4 regions of the Paenibacillus sp. MT86 genome follow, and region 4 is predicted to be linked to each of the others. Evidence: riboswitches for the same ligand, from Rfam matches in the RefSeq annotation. Region 4 holds a riboswitch; each other region holds the start of a gene.
The links. Region 4 has a riboswitch for cyclic di-AMP ahead of ehuB (ectoine/hydroxyectoine ABC transporter substrate-binding protein EhuB). Riboswitches for the same ligand answer to the same signal wherever they lie in the genome.
Positions count from the first base shown of each region.

Region 1: it holds a riboswitch for cyclic di-AMP, as region 4 does, so the genes downstream of both, AC3RCL_RS00515 (C40 family peptidase) here and ehuB (ectoine/hydroxyectoine ABC transporter substrate-binding protein EhuB) in region 4, are expected to answer to the same signal.
Region 2: it holds a riboswitch for cyclic di-AMP, as region 4 does, so the genes downstream of both, AC3RCL_RS27155 (TrkH family potassium uptake protein) here and ehuB (ectoine/hydroxyectoine ABC transporter substrate-binding protein EhuB) in region 4, are expected to answer to the same signal.
Region 3: it holds a riboswitch for cyclic di-AMP, as region 4 does, so the genes downstream of both, AC3RCL_RS00140 (resuscitation-promoting factor) here and ehuB (ectoine/hydroxyectoine ABC transporter substrate-binding protein EhuB) in region 4, are expected to answer to the same signal.

Region 1 is NZ_CM179499.1:109,051-113,983, forward strand. Features, by position in the region: gene AC3RCL_RS00510 (GNAT family N-acetyltransferase) at 68-568, opposite strand; gene AC3RCL_RS00515 (C40 family peptidase) at 1,074-1,547, opposite strand; cyclic di-AMP (ydaO/yuaA leader) riboswitch at 1,552-1,687, opposite strand; gene AC3RCL_RS00520 (hypothetical protein) at 2,034-2,861, opposite strand; gene AC3RCL_RS00525 (M1 family metallopeptidase) at 2,873-4,864, opposite strand.
Region 2 is NZ_CM179499.1:5,976,078-5,981,010, forward strand. Features, by position in the region: gene AC3RCL_RS27145 (LysR family transcriptional regulator) at 1-179, shown strand, start outside; gene AC3RCL_RS27150 (potassium channel family protein) at 215-889, opposite strand; gene AC3RCL_RS27155 (TrkH family potassium uptake protein) at 906-2,246, opposite strand; cyclic di-AMP (ydaO/yuaA leader) riboswitch at 2,310-2,454, opposite strand; gene AC3RCL_RS27160 (CPBP family intramembrane glutamic endopeptidase) at 2,745-4,433, shown strand; gene uvrC (excinuclease ABC subunit UvrC) at 4,405-4,933, opposite strand, start outside.
Region 3 is NZ_CM179499.1:27,350-32,282, reverse strand. Features, by position in the region: gene rsmA (16S rRNA (adenine(1518)-N(6)/adenine(1519)-N(6))-dimethyltransferase RsmA) at 1-188, opposite strand, end outside; gene rnmV (ribonuclease M5) at 192-737, opposite strand; gene AC3RCL_RS00140 (resuscitation-promoting factor) at 924-2,111, opposite strand; cyclic di-AMP (ydaO/yuaA leader) riboswitch at 2,381-2,595, opposite strand; gene AC3RCL_RS00135 (TatD family hydrolase) at 2,801-3,565, opposite strand; gene AC3RCL_RS00130 (HD domain-containing protein) at 3,662-4,933, opposite strand, start outside.
Region 4 is NZ_CM179499.1:6,209,911-6,214,843, forward strand. Features, by position in the region: gene ehuA (ectoine/hydroxyectoine ABC transporter ATP-binding protein EhuA) at 1-549, opposite strand, end outside; gene ehuD (ectoine/hydroxyectoine ABC transporter permease subunit EhuD) at 562-1,224, opposite strand; gene ehuC (ectoine/hydroxyectoine ABC transporter permease subunit EhuC) at 1,228-1,881, opposite strand; gene ehuB (ectoine/hydroxyectoine ABC transporter substrate-binding protein EhuB) at 1,883-2,737, opposite strand; cyclic di-AMP (ydaO/yuaA leader) riboswitch at 3,092-3,238, opposite strand; gene AC3RCL_RS28360 (SDR family NAD(P)-dependent oxidoreductase) at 3,403-4,146, opposite strand; gene AC3RCL_RS28365 (flavin reductase family protein) at 4,325-4,933, opposite strand, start outside; gene AC3RCL_RS28370 (ring-cleaving dioxygenase) at 4,933-4,933, opposite strand, start outside.

The sequences.
Region 1 (4,933 bases), 920 kb from region 4:
AGCAACTATACCGCGCACCTTCATAAAAAGTACACAGAATTGTGCTTTTTCATATAGACAAAGATTACTATTCCTCATTAACCGGAGGCTCATACACCATGCAGTGGAAAAGGGAGTTTCCCGTCGGTGTAAGGCGCTCGTACGTATCGGTGATATGAAACCCGGCCTTTTCGTATGCGCGGATCGCGCGCTCATTCCAGGTCATTACCTCCAGGTCGATCTCATCGTCAGGCCGCCTCCTCCTCGCTTCCTGGACAATCGTCTGCATAAACCGTTTACCCATTCCGCGTCCGCACCAATCAGGCCGCATGCCCAGCCCGATTCGCGTAACCTCATGCATCGGAAACAGTTGGGCAAATCCCCATAGCGTCTTCCGTTCATCCAAAATCGAAATGTACTGCTCCCGGCGGATGTCCGGATCCCCAAACTCGATCTCAAGCCCCTTCATCTGCTCCCAGGGAAGAAAACCGTAAATGTTATAGGGAGGAGGATAGGTCCAGGCGCATATTTCTTTCGCATGCTCTTCACGCATGACCACCGTGTGAAATGAAATCGGTGCTGCATCCATTGGCAAAGTCCCCCTGTCGTAATTACAAATTAAATTATACCCTATTCCTCGAACATTCTAGCCGCATCAAAAAGCCCGTCCAAGAGAAGTAGGTCTCCTTTGACGGGCAAACGGATATGTATGGGCAGGACGAGGATAAGACATCGAAGCTTAGGAGGATTCTCCGGTCGACTTTTCATACTGATCGTTGCTCATGATGCGCTCGGCACCTACGTATCGCTGCTCGTAGTAGTCCTCAGAAAATAAAATCAATATTTTTCCATTAGGGTGTTTAATGAAGGGAGAGGAGGGTATATAAAGGGTAGAAGATGCAATGACTTGAGGATGCGAAGAGAATTTGCATAATAATTTTCTTTTTTTCTCGAAAAGTGGGAACTTTTTCGTTGTCCCAAACGTTATAAAGGTATACACAGAGCAGACAAAAGAAAAAGCCGCTGGATGAGATCGGCACAATCTCATACGCCCAGGGCTTCTTGTAAAGGATAAATCAATGAAGTTCCAATAATTAATTGTAGTTCACAGCTACAGACTTGTACGTAGACTGACTCATGACTCGCTTAGCACCTACGTATCGATTGGCGTAATAGCTCTGGCTCAGCGGACTGATGATGACACCGCGCGAGGATGAGGAATGAGCGAATTTGCCGCCCCCAACATAAATACCCACATGAGATACACCTCTGCCGGATGTGTTGAAGAACACGAGATCGCCAGCTTTCAGCTTGCTCTTGGCTACGGCCGTACCGACTTTGTATTGAGCTCCAGACGTGCGCGGCAGGCTTAGACCAAGTTTCTTGTAGATATAGCTGGTGAATCCGGAGCAGTCAAAACCATTCGTTGTGGTTCCACCTGTTTTATAAGAGACACCAATGGCTGGTTTGATTGCAGTATTTAATTTGGAATCGGCGAAAGCGCTTCCGGTCCCTAATGTGAGTGCGAGGGCCAGGCCTAGAGAAATGGCCGTTAACTTCTTTTTCAAAACAAAAAGCTCCTTCCATTGCCTGCGAGGTTAGCTTAAGGGTTCGGTTGAAGGTCCCCTATGATCCCTCTCTTGCGAGATCAATTCACCCAAAACGGATCCCCCGCTTCCCAATCATGGGAATTCGGCTCCTTAAAATGTTGATGAACCCATTCATTGACGTCTGACGTTCCAACATGCTTAACGAAATTACATAGTTCCAGCAAAAAGTTACAGTAAAGATGACAAAGTTGTTACTAACATATTCGTTATTTTAGCAGAGTATTAACAATTTGGCAAATGAGGAAAGCTCATTTTTATACAAAAAAACCTGTCCCCATCATGCGGAATCAGGTTTTTTTGTAATTTGGCCATCGGAAAATGTAATATTGAGGAAAAATAAACTTCTATTCTTTGTAAAATCAAGTCCGAGAGAGAAATGTGTCGCTTCCGATTACAGCATATTTACGAGCTTGTTTATCATATGATGGTAACGAAATGTAACGATTAGGCATGCTGCGAGGAAGAATCCCGCCACAAATGGTATTGGGCGGAAATTACCCAAATTTGGAAGAGTCCATTCAGAAAATAAGAGGCTTGCTGAATAATCAAGCCGATCAATCCCGCCCAGAAGAGCGATGCCGAGCTCAGGAACAAAAGAATGACGCAGGCCGATCCGCCAACGGTAAGGGATAACAGCACAGCCGTGCCCAGTCGGCGGAAGAGCGCAAGAATGGAGCTGATCATGCCGGAATTGTCCGTACGGCCGAATTGCATATAGAGCAATAACAGGCGAATCAGATAGGCGTACAGAAACCAGCCGGCTGCATGAGGCAGCGCATGAAGCAGCAGAACCGGCTCATGGATCCCGTTCAGCAGGATCGGAAGGATTTTGGGCAGAATCCAGTATCCGGGCACAAAGGTAAGAACAAGTTCGATCAGATAAAATACCGTAACGGGCTTCCATAGCTTCTGCATGCCGGTGAAGAAGAATAATCCGCGCTCGCCCTTGGCCTCCTGGTGGAGGTTATAGAAGATGCCTGCCCGAATGAGCGGGGTACATACCATCCGGATCAGGAGCAGAGCGGCCAGAAGCCAACCATAGGTATGGACCGTGCCGCTTAACGATAGACTCATCTCGCCCTCGTAGAAGAATAACAGGCGACTAAGCTCGTTAGGGGCAGAATCCGGATATCGCATCAGCAGGGGGACGACTGCCGATTTTACAAGCCGGTACAGGCAATATCCCCACAGCATGCGGTACAAGAACAGCAGAATGGAGACGTATAATTGGTCTTTAACACTGATCCACCCTTGGCCTGCATAACTTTTCATGTGCTCCCCCCTCACCATGACAGGCTGCCGAACAACGTCTCCACAAGCTTGGTAATACTGAGATTCCAGCGTGTGACCACCTTCGGATCCATTCCTGCCTTCATATAGTTATTGATGTGTCTATTCTCCAGAACGATGGAGTATTTCGGATCAACCATGGCCCAGGCGAGCGGGGTGCTGTACTCCAGGGTGTACGTAACTTTTCCGTCCTTGCCGCTCCAGGTTCGCTCCACCGTTTTGCCGTCTTCAAAGGCGAACACGATAGGCACATCGGTTATATCTCCGTCCTTGCTCGTAATCTTGACCGTGGATTCATACCGCGGATGGTCTGACGTGCCTTTATTTTTGGTTTTGATCACATCGATGGCGACGTCGGCCATTTGGCTTCCATATACATATTGGTCAAAATACGATTGCCAGGAGGTTTTGCTTACTTGCTCGACGACTTTCTGAAAATCAGACGTGGTTGGGTGCTTGAAACGGTATTTCTGGGCATAGGTATGCATGATTTTCCCCATCATCTGTGGACCGACCTGCCGTTCAATGCCTTGCAGCACCAGCTTGCCTCTCGTGTAAACATTCAGCGCGTAGTTCTCGTGTGAGCTGTATTTCCAGGACTCCATCTTCAGCGGGGCAGGGGAGGTAATCGATGCTCCTTGAGCAGCGGTGTTGGAGGTAATGCCGTATTCCTTCTCCATCACTCTTTCTTCTGCATAGGTTGCAAAGGCCTCGTCCAGCCATGCTTCCTCAAATTCGTTGCTTGCGATCATTCCGTAAAAATATTGGTGGGCGATCTCGTGAATGACGGTCCGTTCGAGCTCATAACCCGGCGAATCGTTCTTGGCCCCGAAGGCCGTGACCAGCGTCGGGTATTCCATGCCGCCTGCACCGTTGCCCGACTCCGGCGGGACGACGATGGACAACGTGGAATAAGGATAGGTTCCGTACCATTTACCAAACGAAGCCAGTGCCGACTTGGCGGCATCAAAGTAACGGTCCTTCAGGTCTTTATGGGCCGGATCGAGATACAGCTTGATGCGGACGCCCGGCACGCCCGGTGCCGAGAAGGCCTCCTCGGCCGTGACAAAGTTGGGCGAGGCCGACCAGGCAAAATCATGCACATCATCGGCATAGAATTGATAAATTTTTTCCCCGTTCGACTTTTGGGCAGGCTTGGTCGGGAATCCGGTCGCGGCGACAATGTAATTCTCGGGCACCCGGATGCGAACGCTGTAAATGCCGAAGTTGGAGTAGAACTCGGAGTTGCCGTGGTATTGATGAAGATTCCATCCTTCCTCGGCTCTTCCGCGAAGTCCGGCCGGTTCATAGACCGATACTTTAGGAAACCATTGGCCAGCCATAATAAAATTCTCGGTGGTACCCATGCGCGCGAATATTTTGGGAAGCTCGACTTCAAATTCCATGTGAATGGTGATGCTCTCCCCGCCCTTGATGGGTTTGGGCAATCTTAGTTTGACAAGGCTGTGATCCTTGATGTTCCCGTCATCGGGTTGGACGAATTGAAGGCGGTGGGTAAGGGCCAGTCCTTCCGTCGTTTTCACATTGGTAATGGTCATGGAGCCGTACCCGTCGTCCGGCATGGGGTCGGAACGAAGCCTGCCGCCCGATTCCTTCATAAAGGTCGTTTCATCGGAAGCAAAGGCATTGGGATACAGATGAAAGTACAGCTCATTTACGCTTTTTTTGCCTGGGTGAGTCCAAGTGAGTGTCTGCTTGCCCTTAAGCTTGTTCTCCTCAGGCTCGTACCGAACATCCATGTGATATTCCACCAGCCGGTCGCTTAGGGCCGGAGCGGGAGTATCAGGCTGCACCTTAGGCGGTGAGAGCGGGGCCTTCTCCACGGCAGAGGCAGAGGGCTTGCCCGCATTTGGGGCAAGGACAGACGCTGAGGACCCTGGATTCAGAAATATCGGCATCGATCCTGCAAGCAAACCAAGGGCAAGCAGGGATGATAGAAAGACTTTGGCACGTGGTGGGACCATATCGAACAACCTCCCGTTGACAAGCATCTAGTGCATGTATATGTTTGCTTTTGGGGGATTATTAGTTAA
Region 2 (4,933 bases), 230 kb from region 4:
AGCTGCTGTCCGATAACGGGCTCGTCGACATTCATATTCCGGCACTCATCGAAACCCGGCGAACGACTTCGCTGATCTACGGTCAAGCCTCGGAGCTGAGCAAGGCGGCCAGCCGCTGGATCGAAGAAACGGAGATCCTGTTCCGCAAGCTGGAGGAAGATAAATCGAAAAAAAACTGACGATATTTCGCAATCGTCAGTTTTTTCTACTATATTTATTTCTCGAGCATATTCACGACTTCGGACTCAAAGCGGTCCACGTTGTCATTGGAGCCGATGACGACCATAATGTCGCCGGAATTCACGACGTCCATGGCCGTCGGAGCCACGATAATGCCGGACTGTTTATTCAGCGCCACCACGCTGACACCGTACCGGACCCTCGTATTAAGCTCGCTCAGCGTTTTTCCGTCCATGCAGTCCGTGACCGTCATCTCCACAATCAGATAATCCTTGGATAATTCGATATAATCAAGCAGGTTTGGCGTCACGAGCTGGTGCGCTACCCGGATCCCCATATCCCGCTCGGGAAAGATGACCCGGTCCACGCCAAGCTTCTCCAGCGCCCGGCCGTGCAGCACCGATATCGCCTTGGCAACGACCATCGCGACACCCAGCTCTTTCAACAGGATGGCGGAGAGGATGCTCATCTGAATGTCGTTCCCGATCGCAACGATCCCGCAGTCGAAGTTGCGGATGCCAAGCGATTTAAGCACTTCCTCATCCGTCGCGTCCGCCACCACCGTATGCGTCAGCAGCTCGCTCATGTCCTCGACGACCTCTTCGTTCCGGTCGATGCCGAGCACCTCATACCCCTGTTCCATCAGCTCCAGCGCCAGACTGGCGCCAAATCGCCCCAAACCGATGATTGCAAATTGCTTTGGTTTCATGTCTCTCCTATACCCCTTATCCAATTATCATTTTGCCTTCCGGATGACGATATAATTCTTTACCCTTTTTCGGCCCCAGTGCATAAGCAAGCGTCAACGGCCCCAATCGACCCGCAAACATCGTAAGGCTGATCAGGATCTTGCCGAACACGGTCAAATCGGGCGTTAAGCCCATGGAGAGACCTACCGTACCGAAGGCGGATGTCGTTTCGAATAGAATCTCCAGGAAGTCCCCTTCCTCTGTCGTCGACAGAATCATCGAGACGGTTAGAACGAGCAGCAGGGCCAGCAAGGCAATGGTCAGTGCCTTCAGCACCCGCTCCTGGGCCAGGCGATAACGGAACATGACGATGTCTTCCCGCCCGCGCATCATCGCGATCACCGCCCCTACCATAATGGTAAAGGTCGTGGTTTTGATGCCGCCGCCGGTTGACCCTGGAGATGCTCCGATAAACATCAGGATGACGATAAAAAATTGCGTTGCCTGTCTGAGCCCCGTAATATCTATAGTATTCGCGCCCGCCGTACGCGGCGTTACGGATTGGAATAACGCGCCGAAGAATTTTCCGCCCCAGTTCAGGGAACCCAGCGTTCTCGGATTGGTAAATTCAAATATGAGAATGACGATAAATCCGACCGCAAGCAAGGCAGCCGTCATCGTGAGCACCACCTTGGAGTGCAGGGAGAGCCTCCGCTGTTTTCGATAATCGATCAGATCGGACAGCACAATAAATCCAATGCCCCCGGAAACAATCAAGAACATCACGACGAAGTTGACTACCGGATCGTATACATACCCGGTCAAACTCCGAAAATCGCCAAACAAATCGAAGCCGGCGTTGTTAAACATCGTCACCGCATGAAAAACACCGTAGTAGATCGCCCGGCCCAGCGGCATATCAAACGCCCAACGAATCGATAAAAGGACTGCGCCGCAGGCCTCGATGACGAGGGAGTACAGCAATACTCTGCGTATCAGCCTTACGATGCCTTCCATCGAGGACTGATTCATCGCTTCCTGTAAGATTAGACGGTCTTTGAGCGATATGCGTCTTTTCAGAACCAAGGCGAATAAAGTAGCCATCGTCATGAATCCGAGCCCGCCGATTTGAATCAGCAGCATGATCACGACTTCTCCGAAGGAACTGAATGTCGTTCCCGTATCCACCACGACCAGGCCCGTTACGCACGTTGCCGAGGTCGAAGTGAACAAGGCGTCAGTAAATCCAAGCGGTTCGCCCGTCGTCGTCGAGATTGGCAGCATTAACAGCCCGGTCCCGATGAAGATGATGGCCGCAAAACCAAGCACGAGAATTTGGGGCGGAGACAATGTAAGCCAGTTTAATTTAGCGTTCAATCGGACACCTTCTTTAAAAAAATCAACGAAAAAAGACACTGGAAAACGCAGTGCCTTTCGGTCTGGTTCCTGTGCAACAGCCTACGAGGTTAGCTGACGGATTCGGGCATTTCCACAGGTCGCCCTATTCATTATTCCGGGAATAATGAAATTCACCCCAATTACATGGTTCCCCCATTTTCATTACGAAATTCGGCTGGAATATTCGGTTCCTTCAAGCATGATGTGATTATAACTCAATCCGTTACGTAACCCAATGCCGTTTTTCGCCCGAAATATCTTTAAAAGAGCGCGAATTGGGCATATTCAAGAATACAAGCGTAGGGTTCTCTAACGTTTTCGAAACCTTTCATTCATTTTCATCGATTTATTTCAATATTCCGATAATTGGGATAAGCTGCTTATGGCTTTCATACTATGTTATATTGACTCTATGCGTTCTTAATCAGGCATATCGAATACCAGTGGGAGTATCAACTTTCTTAGAGGAGGAATTTCATGAATCGTGCAAGAGAGCCCTTGAAGCTGAAGCCCAATCTGAAGCAGCTCATCGCGCCTGCCGCAGTCGGCCTGATTCTGTTCCTATTATTTCAGGTATTTCCGTGGGCGAATCCGGACGATGCCGAGATGGCCTCACCGGATATCATTTCCAAGGAGCAGGCTCGGCAGGCAGCTTCAAGGTTTGCTCAGGAGCATCTGCAGTTTGCGGCTGCGGACACGGACGAAGCCTTGGTTACATATCAATCCAAATCGGAACTTTACGGATATCTGGCGAAGGAGAAGAGGCTTTCGGAATATAACAAAACCTATGAAGCCAAATATCCCTATGACGTATACCGCGTTCGCTTCAGCGAGCCTGGAGGCGATGCCCTCAATGTGGACGTGCACATGCAGAATTCCGGCATCGTCGGATTCTCGTATGATTATGCCCGTTCCAGCTTTGACCGGATCGAGCTGAACAAGGGCGAGATTCAGAGGCAGATGCTGCTCGTCGTTGAGGACGGCATGACATTGGCCGAGAAGCAGGCGCTGGCGGAGCCATGGCTTCAGCGGGCGGGTTATGACCTGTCGAATCTGGAGCTGGTTACGAAGGAGGGGGAGCCCCGTCTCAAATATGTGGACCCTGAATCCAGGATCGGGGACTCCAGGCTGGAGCACCGCTTCACCTTCGAGCAGGGGAAATTGCGCTCTTATGAGCCCTCCTTCTCGGTCCCGGCCGCCCACTCCGCTTATGTCAACAAGCAGACGCAGGATGCCACGCTGCTGACGCTCGCAGGGTACGGCCTGTTCACCCTAATCCTGGGCATTCTTGCGATTGTGTACAGCGTGAAGACCAGAGCCTACACCTCGTTTAAGCGCGGCCTGTTCTTATCGGCGCTGCTGTTCGTCATTCAGATGCTGAATACGTATAACCTGATTCCCGTTTTCAAATCGGAAGGCATGTCGCAAACCGGCGTGCTCGGGATGATGATTTTCTATGCCGTCTATTCGCTCGTTTTCTCCGCCCTGCTCTATTTCTCCCTTGTCGGCGGCAGCGGGCTGTGGCATAAAGAAGACGGGCTCAATCCATGGCCGCGCGCCAAAGAACCCGGATACGGGCATTACGTGCTGGACAGCATGAAGCTGGGGTATATGTGGGCCTTCATCCTGCTTGGCGTCCAATCCGTCATCTTTATCGGTCTTGGTCTGACCCTGAATACATGGTCCACCACGGATGCGACGCAATCGCCTTACAACATGCTGTATCCCTGGCTGTTTCCGTTGATGGCCTGGCTGGCCGGCATATCCGAGGAGGCCGTGTACCGGCTGTTCGGCATCAAGATGGTGAAAAAGATCGTCCGCAACACCTTTGTCGCAAGCTTGATCACCTCGCTTATCTGGGCGCTGGGACATACGCTCTATCCGATATACCCCGTGATCTCCCGACCGATTGAGCTGGTCATCATCGGTTTGCTGTTCAGCTACATCTTCTTGAAATACGGGTATTTGGCGGCGATGTTCTCCCATGTCATCTTCAACAGCATCCTGATGGGCATCAGCCTGATCATGCTCAAGGATGCAGCCAACTTGCTGACCGGCGCTTTTTACATGGTACTTCCGGCGATTGTAGCCTATGCGATTTACCGTTTCAACCCGACAAAAAAAGAGAAGCCGTATGTCACGACTCCTCCTCACGAAGTGCATTAAGAATATCCGTTGCTAATTTTTCACCGATGGAAAGGGGCTTGAAGTCTTCGACTGAAGCCTCTTTTATTTTTTTGACCGAGCCAAAATGCTTCAGCAGCATTTTGCGGCGCTTCTCCCCGATGCCCGGTATCGAATCCAGCTTGGACGTCACCATCGATTTCCCGCGCTGCTCGCGGTGGAAAGAAATCGCGAAACGGTGAACCTCATCCTGAATGCGCTGGAGCAAATAGAACTCCTGGCTGTCCCGAGGCAGCGACACCGGCTCCGGCGGGTCTCCGACCATCAGCTGCGCCGTTTTATGCTTGGCATCCTTCACAAGCCCGCAGACCGGGACGAACAGCCCCAGTTCATTCTCCAGCACGTCGATGGCTGCTGAGATCTGTCCCTTCCCCCCATCGACGACAATGAGGTCCGGAAGCGGCAGGTTCTCCTTCAATACACGCTCGTACCGCCGCCGGATCACTTCACGCATCGTATCGTAATCGTCCGGCCCCTGCACG
Region 3 (4,933 bases), 840 kb from region 4:
GCACCGATGCCAGGTCCGATCTCGAGCGCGCCCTTATCTTCATCCAGTCCTGCAGCTTCCACGATTTTATACAAAATATTCTGATCGATGAGAAAGTTCTGGCCCAGACTCTTCTTGAAGGAGAATCCATGGCGCGAGATGATCTCCTTCGTCCGTCTTGGTGTTGATATATCCTCGATCCGACTCATTAGCTAAACGCCCCCTTCTTCCAGCTGTGCAAGTGCTGCCAGAAATTCTTCCCGCGATATTTGAAACATGGCCAATCGTTTATGGAACTGCTTGCTGTTGCAGTATCCGATGCCCAGCAGATTACCCATCGCCATCCGTCTTGCCGCAGCCTCCGGGTGAGCCGATAATCCTGCCTCCAGCATATCCTCCAAACTGATCAGGCTCTCTGCACCCTCAAAAGACGTGTGAACCCGCTCCAGCGCGCGCCGTATCGCCTCTGGCGAGGCATTCTCCACGCCGATATCCCCTTTCCGGGTAGCATCCGCTTCCGGAATGAAGGCGTGCTTGCAGCCGGGTACGCCCTGATCCACGATTTTGCGGATTCGTTCACCCGCATGGTCAGGATCCGTCAATATGATAACGCCTCTGCGCTCCTGGGCAAGCGCTATGCGCTTCAGGATTTGTTTGTTGATCGCTGAACCGCCGGTTTCGATCGTGTCGGCTTCTACGGCCCGTTTAATGGCAACGGTATCGTCCCTGCCTTCCACGACAATCACTTCTTTAATCATGCGTTCGTTCTCTTCCTTCCCAAGCAGAGCAGGCCTGTACAACGTTAAGGCTCAACCCGTTTAGCCTTGATTACTCCGGTCTTAACAAAACAAAAGAAGAGGAAATATTCCCTCTTCTTGATCATCATATATTATAAGCTAAATAGTATAGCATTAGAATGGCAAAGTAAATTGGAATTCATGCGTCTAGTTCAATTCAGGTTTAACCGGACCGATCACGTAAACGGTGCGGCCGCTCTTCCGGCCGAAATTCATGGCCGATTTCAACGAATCGTAATAGACATCGATTTTGTTGCCTTTGATGGCGCCGCCCGTATCTTCAGCACGGCGGAAGCCGATGCCTTCGATGTAAACCCACCATCCGATCGGGATGATATTAGGATCAACGGCGATGGTGCGACCTTCCGTAACGCGTGTGCCGGATGCGGTACGCGTACCGATTCCTTGCTGTTCGGCGGAATACGCGGTCATCGACACGTTGTTCAATACCTTCTTGTATTTAAAATCAACGCCTGCGCGGGAAACCACGTTGTTCTCAACAGCCTTGGCGGTCGTTACTTTTTTCGTGCCGGACAATTTAGCCGGTGTAGCTTTTACATCGGTGGCTGCCGCCTGGACGATAACAGGCTTCTCCACTTTTTTCGTGCCTACGGCAATGATTTTATCCTTCGTTCTGCGTTCGATTTGTTGGGAGACCTTAGTCTTGGAAACCAGCTTGCCATTGTGGTAGACCTTCTCGTAATGGTTCACCATAAGACCAGACTCGCCCCGCTGAATGACGCGGTTATCGCCCTTTTCAAGCGATGGATCGGCCGTCTTGATCACGCGGAATTCGCGATCTTCCGTTTCCTTAACTTTTTGCTTCGTGACGCGAACGACATTGATATTCATATTGCTGGTCAGCTTCGTGTCTTGCGACGGTTGTACTATATCTTCACCCTGGATCGTAACGCCAGCCTCTTTGAGTACATGATCAACTGTATCCTGGGATGTAAATATGGTTTTGGTTTTGCTGCCTACCGTAACGTTGACTGGAATAGCTCTGTCAATAATAATTCGGTCTCCGTCCCGGATTGAGCCGTTCAGGGGCATCGAAATTTGATCTTGGGGACTCAACGTGATCGCTTGCTCATCCAGCAATTCCTGCAGCAACGATCCACGTGTTTCCACCGTAGTGACCCGGCCGTCGACGACAAGCTGAACTTCCTTGCCTGCCTGGTCATGTACAACCAACGATATGAGAAGTGATACCGTAACGGCACCCATGGCGCCGAGCAACATCAGTTGACGCAAATTGTCATGCTTCCATCTCAATGCGTAAGACATGCTGGATGATTGTGATTCATGGGTTTCTTCAGGTTGAAAAATGCCCACTATTCCATCCTCCTTCATAGTCCCGCCGTCTAGGTAAACGCATGAATGCATTTGACGTGACTATAGCAATTTTTCTCACAGGGCGCCCTGCTATCTATCTACACCCTGCGTCAATTCCCGTCTTCCGTCCATCTGCCATCACCTCCTGTTTACCAAGAGTATGATGGACCCGTCTCCATTATTCAAAAATAAAAGAAGCCATTGAAAGAGTACTAGAGGCTCTAACGTGGCTTCCTGATGAATGAAATCATGGAAATGGTATGCACGAGATTTCCCCTCTTATTTCGCTTACGGAGTTAGCTGTCGGGTTCGGACGTAAGAGAGACGCCCTATATCCGGATGCCCGCTCATGGCGAGATCCTTCAAATTCACCCCAAAGACCCGAAAAAGAAATCAAATACAGCTTCGTGCATCCAGACCAGTATGCACCGCAGTATCGGTTCCCCCGTTCTCCAGAATTTCGGAGATTAAGCGAGACGGTTCATGAAATATTCGGCTGCGATCTGCACATCGCAGCTTCTTATCACTGAAAAGATGATATCCTGTTTGTATGCAGGTTGTAAAGCGACATTCAACCACATTTTCTCAAGTAAAAGGTTAAAATATTGTAATATCAACGCCTTTTCTGATTAAAAAACTTTAATTAATCGAAAATGCTCCCTTTTTCATGGCTTTTGCTCTTGTTTTCGTTAAATACCAAATCGTTCCAGCGCATTTTTGGTGGTAATTTGGGCCAATTCCTCATAGGACAACCCTCTAATTTCGGCCGCCGCCTCCGCCACCAATTTTACATATGCGGTCTCATTTCGTTTCCCGCGGAAGGGATGAGGTGTCAGGTAAGGCGCGTCCGTTTCGATCAATAATCGATCAAGCGGAACCTTTGCCAAAACCTCTTTGGGCTGCTTCGCATTCTTGAACGTAATCGGCCCCCCAAACGAGATATGGAATCCCATATCCAGGCACATTTTGGCCGTTTCCCAGCTTCCGGAGAAGGAATGCATGACACCGCCGACCTCGGAGGCTTTTTCCTCACGCAAAATGTTAACGATATCTTCATGCGCATCCCGGTTATGAATGACAATGGGCATGTTCAATTCCCGGGCAAGCCCGATCTGGCGCCGAAGCACGCGGTGCTGTACTTCCTTGGGGGACGTATCCCAATGATAGTCCAAGCCGATCTCCCCGATTGCCACCACTTTATCGTGACTGCATAAAGAGGCGATCCAATCCAGGTCCTGATCCTCCATGGTGATCGCATCTACAGGATGCCAGCCTACCGCTGCATATATAAAATCATAAGTCTCAGCCAGCTTCATCGTGGTCGGGATCGTCTCCCGGTTAAATCCGATATTGATCATCCGCGTAACGCCGGCTTCAAGCGCCCGCTGAATTGCAGCTTCCCGGTCTTCGTCGAATTGGGGAGCGTCCATATGAGTGTGCGTGTCGAACAGCATACTATCCACACTCTCCTTCCTGTCGTTTCTATGTCGTCTATTTTCCATTAGTTGGTTGAATGCAAGGGGATTAACGGTTGTCCTGTTTTGCCTGATTTAATGCTGTTGTTTGAAAACGTCGGCTATCGTCTCCGGCATTTGACCCAGGAGCGGGCCCACCTTCTCCTCCGGATAATAAAGATGGTACCGCCCTTTATGAATGCCGCTGATCGAGCGTACGATATCGGATACCTCCGAGATTTCCCTCAGCTCGTCATGCCGGTCCAGAAGGAGAATCTGTTTCTCGTTAAGCGGCATATCGGAATGAACCTTATCATAAGGAAGATCCGTTGGAAAATCAATCTCCAGGTCATATTCCGGTTGCAGCCCCACGGCGCGGAACGCTTGGCGGATCCCGTCGATGGTTTCCAGATCGATGTTGTCGATTTCTACATATTTGTAGAGCTTTCGGTGCATGAAACGGCCGCATAATTCGCTAAGAAGCGGGTCTTCCTCCTCCGTCCATTGCAGAAAGGCCGTTTGAATCAGGGCTTCATCAAGGCGCAGATATTGATGCACGCCGATATTCCCCGAAAACAGCGCAGGCAGCGGTTCGATCATGAACCGGAAAGCATATCCACGGTCATGCAGTTCCTTGGCCCGGCGAAAGATTTGGCGCAGGATGATTTCGGAGCTTCGGGTGACGGGATGAAAATACACCTGCCAGTACATCTGATACCGCGACATGAGATAATCCTCCACCGCGTGCATGCCCGATTCCTTCACGACGACCCGATCCCGGTACGGCCGCAGCATCCGCAAGATTCGGTCGATATCAATCGTTCCATAATTGACTCCCGTATAGTAAGCATCCCTTAGCAAATAATCCATCCGGTCTGCATCCAGCGGACTAGTGACCAGATTCATCACAATCGGCTTATCGTAGGTTTTGTTAATAACGGAGGCGACCTTCTCGGGAAAATCGGCACCGAGCTCCTGAAGTACCTGATTGACGCAAGTATCTCCGAGCAGGATCCGGCATGTCCAATCCTCGTGGTTCATATGAAAAGCTTCTTCTATGGAATGCGAAAAAGGTCCATGCCCCACATCATGCAGCAGCGCCGCGCAGAGCGCAACTTGCCGTTCCTCGGCAGGCCAATCGGAATACCCTCTCCGTTCGAATTGAGAGATGATTCTTCTCGTAATTTCATAGACTCCAAGAGAATGGGAGAATCGGCTGTGCTCAGCTCCATGAAAGGTCAGGAAAGAAGTGCCCAACTGCCTGACCCGGCGAAGCCGCTGGAATTCCGGGGTATCGATTAACCGCCAAATGATGTCGTCCTGTACATGAATATAGTTGTGGACGGGGTCCTTAAACACTTTTTCTTC
Region 4 (4,933 bases):
GACCCGCTGCTTCTGGCCTCCCGACAGATTGGACGGGTGCATCTTCAGCTTATCGACCAAACCGACCTTGCCCAGCATCGAGACGGCCCGCTCCTCCGCTTCCTCCTTGGACAACCCCAGCACCTTGCGCGGGGCTTCCGTCACGTTGCGAAGCACATTCATGTGCGGGAACAGATTGAAGTGCTGGAAGACCATGCCGACGTTGCACCGCATCCGATGCAGATGCTTCTCGTTTGCCCGGACCAGCTTGCCCTTCTCCTCCATATGCCAGAGCAGCTCGCCATCGACCTCGATGGTCCCCTCGGTCGGTTCTTCCAGCGTCATCAGCATCCGGCCCATCGTCGTTTTGCCAGATCCGCTCGGTCCGATCACGGCCACCTTTTCTCCCGGCTGCATCTCCAAATCGATGCCCTTCAGCACCTGCAGGTCGCCATACGACTTGGTCACGCCCGCATATTTCACGATCGGCTGTGAGCCCGTAACGGGGCTTCTTTCCCGCTGCGGCTTCTTCGCCTCTTCGGCCTGCTCATCGATTACAACGGCATTCAATAGACTCCCTCCTTATTTTCCACGCTGCAGATTCAAACGCTTCTCCAGCCTTTGCACCAGCAAAGACGCAATATAACTGATGATCAGGAACAGAATCCCGACCAGCGTGTACGGTTCGAAAGCGCGAAATGATTGCGACACGATATTTTTGGCCGTCAGCATCATCTCAACCAGCGTTATGGCGCATAGAATCGGCGTTTCCTTAAACATGACAATCAAATAATTGCCCAGCACCGGGATGATCGGCGGCACCGCTTGCGGCAGTATAATGCTCCGCCAGGTCTGGGATTTCGTGTAGTTCAGTGCGGTTGCGGCTTCCCACTGTCCTTTCGGCACCCCTTCAATGCCGGAACGGTACACCTCCGACAGATACGTGCTGTAATGCAGCCCCAGGCCGATGACCCCCGCATAGAAGGCCGGAATCGAAATGCCCGTCAGCAGCGGCAAGCTGTAATACAGGAAGAACACCTGTACCAGCAAGGGGGTATTGCGAATAAATTCTATGATTCCTTTGGTGATGAGCGACAAGGGCTTAAATGTACTCCGCGCGGCAAAGGCAAGCAGCAGTCCGATAATCAATGCCACCACAAAAGCACAGAGCGTGACCCATACCGTCATTTTTAATGCGCTCAGAAGCTGCGGCAGTATTTCAAACACATATTTCCAATCCCACATCCGCTACAGCCTCCCCGCGGTCAGTTTGCGCTCCAGCAGTCGAACCGCCATCGAGACGAGCGTGGCGATGACAAAATACATGAAGAGCAGCAGCACCAGAATCTCGGTCGTCCAGGAGATGTAATTGTTGCGGAGCACCATCGCCTGATACGTCAAATCCGCCATCGTGATGAAATAAACGAGCGAAGTGGATTTGATGAGTTCCACAAGTTGATTCCCGAACGGGGGGAGCATTCGCAGGGACGCTTGGGGTAGTATAACGTTCCACAGCCTCTGCAAAGGCTTCATGTTAAGCGCCACGGCAGCTTCCCACTGTCCTTTCGGAACGGCAAGCACCGCGCTGCGAACAATCTCGGAGCCGTATGCGCCGAAGTTAAGTCCGATCGCGAGAATCGCCGCCAGCATTTTCGGAAGCTCGATGCCGATGAACGGAAGGGCAAAATACAACCAGAAGAGCTGCACCAGCAAGGAGGTTCCCCGAAAGACTTCGACATACACGGCCGTCGCCGTGCGGACGATCCACAGCTTCGACAGCCGGCACAATCCGGCTGCAAAGGACATCACGATAGCCAGGATGGCTGAAAAGAACGCGACGATAATCGTGATCTCTGCTCCTTTGAGCAGCGTCGGAAGAAAATCGATCCAAGAATTCGGCATGCTATTCCCCGCAGAGCGCAGCGGCCGTCATCTCACCCGGGAGCTCTTCTTCCGTGAACCCGAACTCTTGCAAAATTTCCAGCAGCTCGCCCGACTTCTTCATCTTTTCAAGCTCTGCATTATAAGCCTCCTGGAACTCGGTATCCGCTTGGCGGAAAGCCGTAGCCCCGTAACCGCGAACGCTTTCGCCGTCGATGACCGGCTGCTCGAAATCAGCCACGCGTTCGATGCTGTCGTCGCTGGCTGAATCCAGCATCGCCTGCAGGGACGGCCCCGTCATGGTAATCGCCTGCACCCGATCGGCCTGGAGGGCGCTGATCGCCGAAGCCTGGTCAGGGACCTGTACGATCCGGTCCGCAGGAATGCCCGATTTCTCCATGTAGCCGATTTCGACCGCGCCGGTCATGACGGCCACCTTGGCCTGCTCATTCTTGGCAATGTCCTCATAGCTTCCGAGTTCCATCGGATTCCCTTGCTTTACCGCAAGGGCTTCCCCGATGCTGTACTCCGGATTCGCGAACAGGACGGCAGAGCAGCGGTCAGGATTAATGAACATGCCTGCCGTGATCAGATCAAACCGATCGGCCTGCAATCCGGCGACCAGCGAACCGAATTCCGTTAGCTCCCCTCTCATCTCCTTGATGCCAAGACGCTCCAGAATAACGCGGGCAATCTCAACCGCTTCGCCCGTGAGCTCCCCATTGGCTTCTTTGTAGGCATACGGCTTCTCGTTCGCAAACCCTACGGTGATATATCCCTGCTCAATGGCTCGATCCAGCGTACTTCCTTTGTCGCCGCAAGCCGCGAGCAATACCACCATCATCACGGACAACACCAGCACAACCACTTTCTTCAAAACCTTCCACAACCTTTCGTAATAGCTTTTCACTTTCTTAAAAAAACGGCATGACGAAATTATCCGTGTTAGCACATGTGTTAACTTGGATATATAGACGTTCAGATACCCTTGCATGGGACGAGGCTTCAGGGAAGATGATTCATCCGCTTCCTTGCGCGCTTTGACCCAATGCCGTCTGATCGATTCAATTCGTTCCACATTTGCAGGCGCTGCCCCTCCTCTGTAATTGAATGCAAAAAGACCACCAAACAGGGGATCTAGACATAGCTCCGCCAGCAGGGGGTCAAAAAATAGAGAAAAGGCCCCTATAGAGAATAAAGGGCCTTTTGTATGAACATCCATTATGTATGCAAGACCCATCCACTGCTGACGAGGTTAGCTGACGGACTCGGGTAAGATGGTACCCTACACTCGTGAATTCCAAGTGACTCGCCCCTGGTGAAACTGGTTCCCCCGCTTTCCGGAATATGTATGCCGGAAACTAAGCGTGTGTTCATGATAAAGGGAAGCTCAGGAAATGAATGAGCCCCGGATCAGGAAGTCTGCCCGTATGAAATACGGGACCGAAAAAAAATTTTTGAAACACTCCATAATAAGTCTGATAACAACGCCTGGAATGACTTGAAAAAAAGCCCCGATGCTTAGCATCAGGGCTTTTCTCATCATACCGCGGTATAGCCGCCATCCACCAGCAGGCTCGTGCCCGTAATGAAGGAGGCATCTTCACTGGCGAGGAACAACACGGCTTTGGCCACTTCTTCCGGCTGTCCCAAACGGCCCATCGGATGAAGGCCGACCAGGTGCTGCGTGATCGCTTCCGTTCTTCCCTTGATCAGCGGCGTATCGATATATCCCGGACACACGGCATTGATTCGGATTCCTTTGGAGGCATAGTCTGCGCTGAGCGACTGGGTTAACAGCTTGACGCCTCCCTTGGCCGAAGCATAGGCGGTTACCCCTGCTTTTCCGACATGGCTATGGATCGAGCCGCAGTTTACGATTGCCCCTCCGGTTCCTTGGGACAGCATTTGCTGAATAACATATTTATCGCACAGGAAGACCCCTGTCAGATTAATATCAATCGTTCTCTGCCAGTTATCCATCGTTAACTGATCGGCAGGAGCATCATGGGCAATGCCTGCGTTGGCAAACAATACATCGACACGGCCAAAATGCTGCACCGTCTGACTCACCATATTCGCGACTTCCTGCTCTTGGGTTACATCCGTTTTGACGAACAGCGCTTCAAAGCCGGCTCCTCTCAATTCGTCGGAAACCGCTTGGCCCTGGTCGGAATAATCCGCGATAACGACCTTGGCCCCCTCTTTTGCAAAAAGTCTGACTGCCGCTTCGCCAATCCCGCTGGCGCCCCCCGTCACGATGACAACCTTGGAATCAAATTTCATGCGTTGATCACTCCTATGTTGTAAATTCATCAACCGGCTATCCATTCATGTAGAATGGGCAAATACCGACCATGATATTCCAATACCCCGTTTCCTAATGAATGACCAGCAACTATCGAAAAAGAATGTTCGCTAAAAATAGTCGCAAAGCAATAACCCTATTCAAGCTCAAGCCCTGTCAGACCGGACGCTCAATCGTAAACATCTCTCCCAGGGTCGAATAGATATTTCCTGCCATGCGGCTCACAGGTTTCAACTTCGATGCGTCAATCCGGCCATGCTCGTAGAGCTCCTCGGACACGTGAAATCGGACGACGCGGGCAATCAATAGATCAGCGGCAGGCAGCTGATCCGCGCCATCCAACGTGACGACCTGCTCCAGCACGCATTCCATGCGGATCTTGGATTCCAGAACGCCGGGAACCTTAACAACGTCACTAACGACCGGGGTTAAACGGGTTCGGTCAAGCTCACTTTCGTTCGGAGGCAGATTCGCAGCCGTTTCGTTCACGGCTGCAACGGTATCTTCATCCACGATGTGGATGACAAGCTCGCCGCTCTGCATGGCATTTCTCGCCGTGTCCTTAGTTGCACTGTTCTTTCGCTGAACGGAAACCGACAGCAAAGGGGGATTGCTCGACACAATGGAAAAGTAACTGAACGGCGCCGCATTCAGCACGCCATCCGCCGATAATGTCGTAACGAAAGCGACCGGACGCGGAACGACGCTTCCAATCAGCAGCTTGTATGTGTCCCGTTCGCTTTGGGTATTCGGGTCAATGGATAT